2 regions of the Gilliamella sp. B3023 genome follow, and region 2 is predicted to be linked to the other one. Evidence: riboswitches for the same ligand, from Rfam matches in the RefSeq annotation. Region 2 holds a riboswitch; the other holds the start of a gene.
The links. Region 2 has a riboswitch for thiamine pyrophosphate ahead of tenA (thiaminase II). Riboswitches for the same ligand answer to the same signal wherever they lie in the genome.
Positions count from the first base shown of each region.

Region 1 (6,190 bases), on a different contig from region 2:
GCAATGCCAATATAACAAGCAACAAGCGTCGCATCAATTCCTCGCTCAGGCATGGCTCCATGAGCACCTTTCCCTTTGATGGTGATATGAATCGTATCGGATGAAGCCATAAGAGCACCGCTTTTAAAATAAAAATGGCCTTCCTTAAATCCGGGCATATTGTGAATACCGAAAATCACATCACAAGGAAATTGTTTAAATAAACCCTCATCGACCATCACTTTCCCACCATATAACAACTCTTCAGCTGGTTGAAAAATGACATGTAAAGTCCCATCAAAGTTGCGTGTTTCGGCAAGATATTTAGCTGCACATAGCAAAATAGTGGTATGCCCATCATGACCACAACCATGGAATTTACCATGGCTAACACTGCTCCAAGGTTTACCCGAAGCTTCAACAATAGGTAATGCATCCATGTCAGCTCTAATACCTATTTTCTTATTACTAGCGCCATTTTTCAAAACACCAACGATGCCAGTTTTTGCTAGACCACGATGAACCTCATAGCCCCATTCAGATAGCTTATTTGCAACTAAATCACTGGTTTTTTTCTCTTCAAAACCTAACTCAGGATGTTTATGAATCTGATGTCGAATATCAACAAATTCTTGTTCTGTTTTTCTAATCGTTTCCATAATATGCTGCATTTTAGGCTCCTAATTAACCTGAATATCGTTTATGAGAAAAAATAAAAATGGAACTATACATCTAAGTTAAAATTATATTTAAAAACAAAAACTAACTTTATTATCAAAACCACATAGATGAATAAATATACAATCTAATTTTGTATAAGTCGATTATTTCTGTTATTCAATTTTTATTCTTGAAGGATAACCTTGATTATTTTTCTTGGCACCATGGTTTATTTGAGTATAAAGGAGCAGAAACGCTCAATCATTACGATTTATTAATAACAGATATAAATCTTATAAATTTTCATTATTCTGAGGTGTTTTTTTTGTAGGCTTATTGGCGTAATATAATCACTATACTTTATATGGCAGACAAATTTATTTTAATTATAGATGTTCCAACGTTGCACTAGATGAATTATTAGATAACAAAAGGGGATAATGATGAAATTAATCGTCGATAATATGAGTTGTCAACATTGTGTTAAAACCATTACTAAAGCAATTAATGATATTGATCCTAAAGCTAAAGTGACCGTTGATTTAGCGAAGCATGAAGTTGATATAGAAGGTGGTACTATCTCACAAGAAGCTGCAATTCAAGCCGTTAATCAAGCGGGGTTTGAGTTTGTGGGTATTTCGTATTAAGGCAATACTATTTACAATTTCTCATTTTAAACGATTAAGACAATCGCTTAAATACTAGATAATACAAATATCCAATAGCCTCTATTTGACTAGATAATGCACTAAAAAAGTTTTCATATACTTCATTGGCACGGATTGTCGATGAAGTATAAAGCTGTTGAAAATAGCGTTTGCCGAAAATACCACATTTAGCTTTCTAGCCTTTTCCTGCGGTGTCCCACCATTGATAAAAATGGTGAGTAGGTCCAATTCCTTTACCAATTTTCAAATTATCTGCATTTTCAATGGCACCTTGTAGGTATTTTTTTGCTTGTTTAACGGCTTCTTCTAACTCATATTTTGGTAGTAATGCTGCAATAGCTGCCGATAATGTGCAACCTGTACCATGAGTGTTTTTAGTTTGGATACGTGGTGATGCCATTCTGATGATCTTTGTTGGCGTGATTAGATAATCCGGACTTTCTTGACTTGGCAAATGTCCCCCTTTCATTAATACTGCCTGACAGCCTAATTTGAGTAGCTCATAACCCTGTTGTTGCATTTCATCTTCGTTTTGTGCCTCATGACAATCAAGTAATGCTGCTGCTTCTGGAAGGTTAGGGGTGATGATGGTGGCGAATGGTAATAGCAATTCTCGAATAGCGGTAATGGCATCATTTCTCAATAAAGGATGCCCCCCTTTGGCTATCATTACCGTATCAAGAACAATATTGGCAATAGGATTATTGCTTAATAAATGATTAACCGTGGTTACAATCTCTTTATTCATCAGCATACCGATTTTAACGCTATCAATATGGATATCTTGATAAAGTGTGTTAAATTGAGCCTCAACAAATTCGGGTGGCACTGGGTATATGCTATTAACACCTTGTGTACTTTGTGCGGTTAAAGCAGTAATGACTGACATCCCATAAGCGCCAAGCGCTGAAAAGGCCTTTAAATCGGCCTGAATACCTGCACCGCCACTAGGATCGCTACCAGCTATAGTTAATGAAATTGTTGTCATGGTTTAGTTTCCTATCTTGCTTGTCTTATTTTTCTTATTAAATCAGATGTTGCATTAGCAATATCTCCTTGCCCGCAAATTGCGGATACAACGGCAATACCTTCAATGCCAGTTTGAATCACTTCAGTTAAATTGTTTACACCGATACCACCTATCGCAACGGCAGGGCATTGTTTTGCTTTAACAAGTTCAGTCAATTGGGCGATGCCTATTGCTTCTGCTGCATCTTTTTTGGTGGGGGTTGGATAGATAGGGCCAATACCTAGATAATCGACTAGTTGCCAAGGAACGCGCTCAAGTTGCGAATAATTAGAGACTGAAAGCCCTATCCATTTATCTTCTCCAATTAATCGTCGTGCAACTTCGACAGGTAGATCGCTTTGTCCAACATGAACACCATCGGCATCGACAGCTAAAGCTATATCAATATGATCATTAATCAATAGTGGAACTTGAGTGTCGATTAATACTTCTTTTAAAGCTTGGGCGGCTTTATACCAATTTTTACCTGAATATTCTTGTTCTGAACGTAATTGAACGGCAGTAACACCATTTTCAACTGCAAACTTAGTGGTATTAACCATACCATTTATGCCATCACAAAGTACTGGGTCAAGTACTAAATAGAGTGTTAAATCAAGTTGCTTCTTCATCAAAAATCCTTATTTGTGGTGAAAAGAGAAAGTTGGTCAATAATTGACATAGCAAAAGTACCTAGCCCTTGCTGTTTATTAGCGAGTTCACCCGCTTTTTTCATCATAAAGCAGGCTGAAGCAGTAGCCTTTAAATGATCTTCAGAACTTGCAATCAATGCAGCTACAATCGCAGATAATGAACAACCAGTACCAGTTACTTGTGTTAGCGCGATATCACCCCCAACAATGCTATAAACCTGCTCACCATCTGTGACATAATCGGTCTCACCTGTTATTGCAACAATGGTTTGATATTTCTTGGCTAATAGCATTGCCGCATCTAATGCAGAATCAGTAGAATCCAGCCCATCAGGCCCTTTTGATGATGATTGTTGACCACTTAATGCTAGAATTTCTGAAGCATTTCCTCGAATAACTGTCGGTTTAAATGTTAATAATTGCTTAGCAATTTCAGTACGATATTTCAATGCTGCTCCAACTGCGACAGGATCTAATACCCAAGGAGTTTGATTAGCTTTTGCGGCGGCTAGTAACATGCTTTTAGCGCTATGACTATTGATCGTACCAATATTAATTAACAAACCATTTGCAATGGCAACAAAGTCCTCAACTTCTTGCTCAGCTACCACCATCGCTGGTGAAGCCCCAATCGCCAAAAGAACGTTAGCGGTGTAATTTTGTACCACATCATTGGTAATACAATGGATTAAAGGTCGCTTCTGATGAACTTGCTCAATAAAAGGAATGGCATCTTGATTTGAAAATAATTTAATGACCGACATATTCTTTCCTTATCTAATAAATAATATTAAGGGAAGAATGTGTCAAAAGCGGTAATTAAGACAGAGACTTCCCTACGCTGGCATGATCCAGATCAGGTTCAACGGGTAAATTCTCAGTTTTTTGCTCTAACAAAAAACACCCCGAGTCTAAATAACAAATTTGGATAAAATTGAATCTATTATGAACTGAGTTTAAAAATTAAACAAGTTATTGTAATAATCTTTCTATATCACTAATGGCGCGTCTATCCGGTAAGAAAATTATTAAATGATCGCCATCTTCAATCATTAAATCCGTATTTACTATAATTACATCTTCACCACGAACCACGGCACCAATCGTAGCACCTGAAGGTAATTTTAAACTGTTGATATTTTTACCGACTAATTTTGAATTTTCGGCTTCACCACGAGCAACTACTTCGACAATTTCTGATTCACCTTGGCGTAATGAGACAACTTTAACTACACCTGTTTGCCTAACATGGCTTAGTAGTTCTGAAATAGTGGCATGTTGTGGTGAAATCGCGATATCAATAACACTATCGTTAATCAATTCTAAGTAGGCTTGTCGCTGGATAAGAACGATGACTTTTTTTGCCCCCATTCTTTTTGCCAGCATAGATGACATAATATTGGCTTCATCATCGCTAGTGACCGCCACAAACAGATCGGTTAACTCGACTTGCTCTTGCGATAATAATTCTTGGTCTGATGATTCACCATGTAACACGGTGGTATTAACTAACTGCTCAGCTATTAATTCAGCTTTTTCTGCATTACGTTCAATCAACTTAACTTGATAATCATTCTCTAAACGTTTAGCTAAAGCAATGGCAACGCCACCACCACCGCTAATAATAATACGTTTATAAGGTTTTTCTAGCCTTTGTAGTTCACTGGTTACTGCTTTAATGTTGAGGGGAGGGGTAATAAAATAAACCATGTCTCCAGCTTCAATTAAAGTCGAACCTATTGGACGAATAAAACGATTTTGACGATAAATAGCAACAACACGCGCTTCGACATGTGGTAAATGCTCTTTAAGTTCGGACAGTTCGCTCCCCACTAACGCACCACCGTAATAAGCGGTTACAGCAACCAAACAGACACGATTATCATAAAACGAAGCAAACTGTAGAGCACCAGGATATTGAACTAATTGGCTAATATGATTTGTAATTAAGTTTTCAGGAGCAATAATATGATCGATGTTGATACAATCTTTATTGAAGAATGGGTATCTTTCATCGTTATATTCAGGAGCACGGATTCTAGCAACTTTTTGTGGAATATTAAACATCACATGCCCAATCTGACAAGCCATCATATTTACTTCATCAGAATTGGTAACGGCAACTAACATATCGGCTGATTCCGCGCCAGCACTCTCTAATACTTGTGGGTAAGAGGATTTACCGCAAATGACTTGTAAATCAAAACGCTCTTGCAAAGATTGCAATTTATCATGATCTTCATCAACGACAGTCACATCGTTCTGCTTTTCAGTTACTAGATATTCAGCAAGTGCACTACCAGTTTGGCCTGCACCAAGAATGATAATTTTCATAATAAACCTATTATAATCAAAAGGCCTCAAGCTAACTCATTATTAGAACAATAGAGCTCATATCAATTAAAGCCGTTTGATATTGTTTAGTAATAATCGCAATCTTATTTTAGATTATACAAAACCGATTGCGTCATAAACCTTCTTCAACGTAGGCTCTGCTTTAGCGCGAGCTTTTTGTGCTCCTTCTTGCATAATTGAAAGAAGATAATTTTCATCATCTCGATATTGATGATATTTTGCTTGTAAACCGGTTAACATCTCGATAACTTGATTTGCCACCTCGGTTTTTAGATGACCATACATTTTGCCTTCAAACGCTTTTTCAAGTTCAGCAATCGGCTTACCTGTAATACCTGTCAAAATATCTAACAGATTTGAAACACCGGCTTTGTTTTTTGAATCATAACGTACAACAGGTGGTTCGTCTGAATCGGTCATTGCCCGTTTAATCTTCTTCTCGACATCTTTCGGATTCTCAAGTAAACCAATAACATTGTTACGATTCTCATCTGATTTAGACATCTTTTTGGTTGGATCTTGTAAAGACATCACACGAGCACCTACTTTAGAAATAAACGGCTCAGGAACAGTAAAAATATCGCCATAAAGTGCATTAAAACGCATAGCGATATCACGTGATAACTCGAGATGTTGTTTCTGATCATCACCTACAGGAACTAAATTAGCTTGATATAACAAAATATCAGCAGCCATTAATACTGGATAATCAAATAGCCCGGCGTTAATATTTTCAGAGTGACGAGATGACTTATCTTTAAACTGCGTCATACGGCTCAGTTCACCAAAATAAGTATAACAGTTCAACGCCCAACCTAATTCAGCGTGAGCTGGTACTTGTGATTGAACAAAAATAGTACTTTTTT
Region 1 covers NZ_JAFNNH010000003.1:155,062-161,251, forward strand. Annotated here, with positions in the region: gene J3U16_RS03105 (M20 aminoacylase family protein) at 1-650, opposite strand, end outside; gene J3U16_RS03110 (heavy-metal-associated domain-containing protein) at 1,080-1,286, shown strand; gene thiD (bifunctional hydroxymethylpyrimidine kinase/phosphomethylpyrimidine kinase) at 1,483-2,295, opposite strand; gene thiE (thiamine phosphate synthase) at 2,307-2,948, opposite strand; gene thiM (hydroxyethylthiazole kinase) at 2,948-3,733, opposite strand; TPP riboswitch at 3,786-3,887, opposite strand; gene trkA (Trk system potassium transporter TrkA) at 3,942-5,303, opposite strand; gene trpS (tryptophan--tRNA ligase) at 5,418-6,190, opposite strand, start outside.
Region 1: linked by a shared signal. The riboswitch ahead of thiM (hydroxyethylthiazole kinase) and the one ahead of tenA (thiaminase II) in region 2 are both predicted to bind thiamine pyrophosphate.

Region 2 (6,190 bases):
GTGTAAAAAGTATAGTGATTGGAAAAACACGATGCAACACTTTTTTTCACTCACTTGCGTTAACTTTCGTAAAGAGGTTCTAAAATGGTTCTAGTTTATAATTAGTTAACTGCTGTTTTAATTAGAGATATTGTGATTACAAATCTTTAAAATTAGAGCGATTGATCCTCGAAAATTTTATTTTAGGGCTTTAAATTAGAAATTTAGTGATTTTGATATTTTAATAATTTTTTAAGTGAAATTGAGAACCCCAAAAACCCCGCTCCTCAACTTTTTTTGCGATAGAAACCTCAAAAATAAACCCGCGGGTAATTCAAACGTCGCTAAGCCGCTTAATCGCTTATTATGATTTCTTCGACTATTTAATTTTTAAATACATATCCTCTTACTTTATGAAAGGATTTTATGCAATAACTTATCTGATCATATTTCATCCATTCGTAAGTCTGAATTTTTTCTAAATGATAGTTATGATCTTTTACTACATTTCTATTTTAATTAGTTTTTGTTCGTTTTATAATCAATCCCCTCAACTTCTTACAATCTTCGATTTTTAATAAAAACAATGTGTTAATTAAGAGTAAATTTTCAACGCAAGGGAGTATTAACATGAATGATGGGTTAAAACTAGAAAAAATAAAAGCCTTATTTGAAAAACTTGAATTACCCGATTTTAATAGCTCATCAATAATTTATGGTTCTATCCACCCAAAACTTTGGAGATTTGCACTTTTTCAGGGCGCAGCCGCTTTTGATATTAAACACTACCTTATTTATTTTAATTCCGATGAAATTATTTTAATTGGCTTAACTCTCGGTGCAGATTTAACGAATGATGTTATTCGAATACCAATGACGTCAATTTCAAATTTCAAGTTCAAAAAAGGCTGGATTACCAGTAAATTTGAATTTACTATGGCTGGAAACAAAAGATATCCATTTATAGTACCTAATTTTGTGTTCATCGCAAAATGGCAAAAGCCAAATTTAACCCATATTGTTTCCACCTATTTTAATCAATAATTAACTCAATTATCTTTTACCTATATGATGAAGCATAATTACCTAATATATTGTATTATTGGGTAATTTAATTTCAATTTTTACGTTTAATGTGTGATGCAGTCCTTGCCCGCATCGGAAATCCGTGAATTTGATTATAGTGCTTAGTGCTTTATAAAAAGTCCGAATCTGTTCTAACTTGCATATTTCAGTTTTCTAGTTTAATTTATCGTCACTAACCCATTCACTTTTTGAGATGAGACATGACGATATCATTTAAAGAGCAGCAACAACGGATCAATTTTGTTAAACAATTTTTTGCTGAGCAATTAGCTAATAATTTATCACTAATTGAAGTTCAAGCCCCACTTTTGAGTCAAATTGGTGATGGTGTTCAGGATAATTTATCTGGGACTGAGAAGGCGGTTCAGGTTAATATTAAGAGTATTCCTGATGCGCAATTTGAAGTGGTTCATTCACTCGCTAAATGGAAACGCAAAATATTGAGCCAACATAATTTTCCAGTTGGTGAAGGTATTTATACCAATATGAAAGCACTTCGCCCTGATGAAGATAAGCTCTCCCCTATTCATTCTGTTTATGTCGATCAATGGGATTGGGAAAAAGTAATTCGTCCTGAAGATCGCAATCTTGCTTATTTAAAACAGACGGTAGAGAAGATTTATAGTGCTATTAAGGCTACAGAAAAAGTGGTTTCAGAAAAATATCATCTTTCTTGTTTTTTACCAGAGTCGATCACTTTTATGGATAGTGAGCAGTTATTGAAACGTTATCCTAATTTGTCACCAAAAGAGCGCGAAAACGCGATTACTAAAGACTTAGGCGCAGTATTTTTAATCGGTATTGGCGGTGATTTGTCAAATAAAGAAAAACACGATGTGCGCGCCCCTGATTATGATGATTGGAGTAGCGATAATGAGATGGGTTCTAAAGGATTAAATGGTGATATTTTAGTTTGGAATCCAGTTTTAAATAGTGGTTTTGAAATTTCGTCAATGGGTATTCGCGTCGATCCTGAGACGTTAAAGCGTCAATTAAAATTAACCAATAATGAAGATCGTCTGCAATATGCTTGGCATAAGGCATTAGCTAATGGTGATTTTTTACAGACAATTGGTGGCGGAATTGGACAATCTCGACTAACTATGTTGCTTTTACAACAACATCATATTGGGCAAGTCCAAGCAAGTGTTTGGGATGATGTAACCAAGCAAAACTATCAACAACTTTTATAATTCATGCTCAGCATGTTTTATCTAAAATGGTAAAACATGCTGTTTACTAGTCACTTTTATCCAATGCCATTTGCCAAAAATTTATTTCCAATTGCGTCGCTTGCTTAAATATTTGGCTTAATTGTTTAAATCGGTTTTCACTAATATTAAGTAATTGTTGTTCTATCCAAGCAATTTCTTTTTGTACTGCTTGTTGGAACTCCTTACTGGCATACATCTCAATCCAAGAGTGATATGGGTTGTTTTCGTTCCAACCTTGAATCCAATTAGCAATCATGCCATACCCAATTAAACAGGGCGCCATTGCTATGTGTATATCTAATATATCGCCGTGTAATCCAATATCAAGCACATAACGTGTATAATCGCTATTGGCTTTGGCTTCCTTTAATGTGCTTAGTTCATATTCAGATATGTGCCATTTTTTGCAATATTCAATATGCAGATCGAGTTCAACTTCAACAATGGTTTTTAAACTCTCTAATGATTGCCGAATTTGAGCAATGTCGTGACTTTTATATACTGCAAGTCCCCAAGCTCGGGAAAAGTTGATTAAAAAAAGATAATCTTGTTTAAGGTAGTATTGAAAGCAGGTTAAGTCTAATGTGCCTTTTCCTAATTGTTGAACAAAATCATGTTGAATGTAGTGTTTCCACTCGCTTGATTCAATCAGTGAGTTAAATGATGGCATAATGACTCCTTTTTGATAAATTCGCTATAAGGAGTTAAACAGATTTCTATAATAGACGTGTTTTAAACTCCCTTCGTCGGTATTAACCGAATCAGGTTCAACGGGTATAATCTCAGCCTATAGCACCCCGGTTAAACAAATTATAAAATTTATAAAATGGTTACTTAAATTTCTGTTTATTCTGCTTTTTGTTCAGTTTCCTGAGATTCTGTAGAAGTCGGCTCTGGAGTTTGAACTTTTTCTACTGGTGCCGAAGCTGGCGTTTGAACTGGAGCGTTACTAGGGCTGTCGCTCTCGACGGGTTGTGGTGTGATTTCAACAGGTGTTTCAGGCTCATCTTTAACTGATTTTGATGATGGTGTACGAATATAAACAATGCTTTGTTTACCTCGATCACATGATCCAACGATTTTACCTTCAATATTTTGTTCACCTTGAGGAACAAGTTTTAATTGGAAGCTATTTTCATTAACACCGTTATTTTTAATTTTTTCGGCGATATTTGCACTAATTTCGTCACAATTGGACGCAGATGCAATAACTGGGAGACCTAATAATAAAACTACTGCTAACTTTTTCATGATCTTTCCTTAAGATTATCGAGTAACTGATGCATTATAAAACGATTGTTTAAACTGTCCATATCGTTTTGAATAACGCTGCAAATAAATTTTATCAATAGATTTGAAAAAGCTAGCTTAGTATAGATTTTTTAGTTAATTCTGCTCTTGGTGTTGGTTTTCGAGTAATTTTAATTTATCTAGAACCCATGAGCGAATATCGGATAATTCGGCTTCAGATAATTGATTTACAAAGTCTCTTTTTGCGTGGAGTTGTTTGCGATCTTCTTCAGTCAAAACCACACCTTTTAAATTTAATAATACCTCTTTACGGTACATTGAGTAGATAAAATCTTTTATCAAATCATCGGAAAGATTAATATCAGCCATGGTGATTTCCTTATTTTATAAAACTCATTTGTTAATCATCAAATTTAGTTAATCTTTATATAAATAACATTCTGATAGATTTTAAAGATGAATCCAGCCTAAAAAATAGGCTGACTTTTACTATAGTCTAATCACTATTAGATAACAATAGTAAATCGATAAATTAAATTAATTGATTAAATTATTCACTTTATTATTTGATAAGTATTTAACAAACCTGTTGATAACTCAATAACAATATAATAATTAATAAGTTATATGCAAGGTTAATTTTTAATCTTCTCTGATTTCTCAATTTTTGAGTAACCATTATCTAGCCTATTTCACAAAAATTGTGATTATAAAAAAATACAGCATATATTATGCTGTATAAAGAAAATATAAGGGAGTTAAAACAAGAATTTATAAAGCAGTAATAAACGCGGTTAAACCAAATAATACTCCTGGAAAATTAGCTATTGCAATTGGCCAATCCTTTTTTTGTCGTAATAAGCCATAACAGACCCATAATGAGCAGTTAATTGCTGCCGCTAAAGGTTGAGTTGGATTAGCTTTAAATCCATGAAGATTGTCGATAATTTGTGGGATATACGATACGTACATTCCTAATGATGCAAGTGTTGCGATAACACCCAAATAGTGAAAAGCTTTTGGAGAAAGATTCAAAATCAGCCTACCTGCTTATATATGAAAGGAGCAAATAATCTAACATATATAACAAGTGAGTTAAATATTGGTGTACCGTGGTTTCAGATAATATTTTGTAAATAAAATGATAAGATTTTTTATGTGAATCTATTTTAAGTAATCGGATATGGTTTTTAATAATAAATGTTATTGCTACGAAGGCCTTATATCAAACGCAAATTGTTATATCAAATGATGTAGCTAATAAGGCATAAAAACCGTGATTTTTTGATAGTTTTGTGATTATTTAGCTGAGATTCAATCCAATAATGAGATTTGAAGTTTACCGATTAACCCTGCCTGTTTGTCTGGGCAGTTATGATCTATTTATTAACACCAAATACCTGTTAGAACAATCAATAAAAACTTAGTTCGCTTTATCTCATCAAATCTTTTGCAAAATGACCATAACTTAAACGTATAGCGCCAACTCGATCCCCAAAGTCAGTGCCTTGTGACACTATTATATGCTTTGCTAGTAATTGATTTAAAATAGCCAACTCCTGCGCCTGACTGCTAACGGGCAAATGGGCATATAGATGAAAACCGCCTGTGGGTATCTGGTAATTGATGTCACCTTTAAAATAGTCATCCAGCCAATCTATTAGTTGGTTAGCCTTCTGTTTTAATTGCTGGCGTAACCATTCTTGATGGGATTGGTAGTGATGAGTCAAATATTCTTCAGCTAAAAGTTGCGGTAATATACTTAATCCTGAGTCAATGTGATGCCTTATATTGGCTAGTTTTTCGATAATTTCTTTCGGAGCAATCATCCAACCAATACGTATATTGCGACCAATATATTTGGATAATGATCCTAAATAGATAACTTGATTACTGGTATCATATTTTTTTATCGGGTCGATATGACTCTTTTGATCAAAAGCTAACCCACTATAAGCATCATCCTCAACAATACCAATACACTGCTTTCGACAAAATGCCAATATCTGTTTTTTTCGATGATTACTCATCACACATCCCGTTGGATTTTGAAATATTGGATTTAGAAATAGCCATTTAATTTGCCGTTCTAAACTGACTTTTTGTAAACTCTCTAAGGTTATCCCTTCGGCATCACACTCAATACCATATAACCGCAAACCTGCTGCTTGAAATAGTGGTAATGAATAGAAATATGAAGGTGATTCAATGCCTATTGCATCGCCAGGTTTTAATAATCCTTGAGTAATTAAAAAGAGGGATTGCTGCGTTCCTGAGGTTATTAAAATTTGATCGGTATCAACCATCATGCCAAATTGGTTCAACATATAATTGGCGATCTGCACTTTGAGTGTAGGTAGACCCAATTGCAATGTGTCGCTTTGCTTTTCATAAGCAACCATTTCATGAGAGGTGATATTGGGTAACATTAATTTGGGCATCATATGAGTTGGTAAATCGCCATTAGCCAAATCACAGATGTTCGCCATTTGCTGACGAGTCTGAAATACTTTTTGTTGATATACACTTTTGCGATTTTGATAGAAATGGGCTGGCAGTCGCCAGTTAATGGTGGAGTAAGCTTGAAGCCCCCATTTTTGATCATTAATAAAGGTTCCACTACCCTGCTTACGAACCAATACATTACGTTCAGTTAAGAT
Region 2 covers NZ_JAFNNH010000021.1:41,124-47,313, reverse strand. Annotated here, with positions in the region: gene J3U16_RS10890 (hypothetical protein) at 610-1,023, shown strand; gene asnA (aspartate--ammonia ligase) at 1,266-2,258, shown strand; gene tenA (thiaminase II) at 2,305-2,949, opposite strand; TPP riboswitch at 3,001-3,089, opposite strand; gene J3U16_RS10875 (DUF1161 domain-containing protein) at 3,126-3,530, opposite strand; gene J3U16_RS10870 (hypothetical protein) at 3,666-3,899, opposite strand; gene J3U16_RS10865 (SemiSWEET family transporter) at 4,302-4,565, opposite strand; gene J3U16_RS10860 (PLP-dependent aminotransferase family protein) at 4,964-6,190, opposite strand, start outside.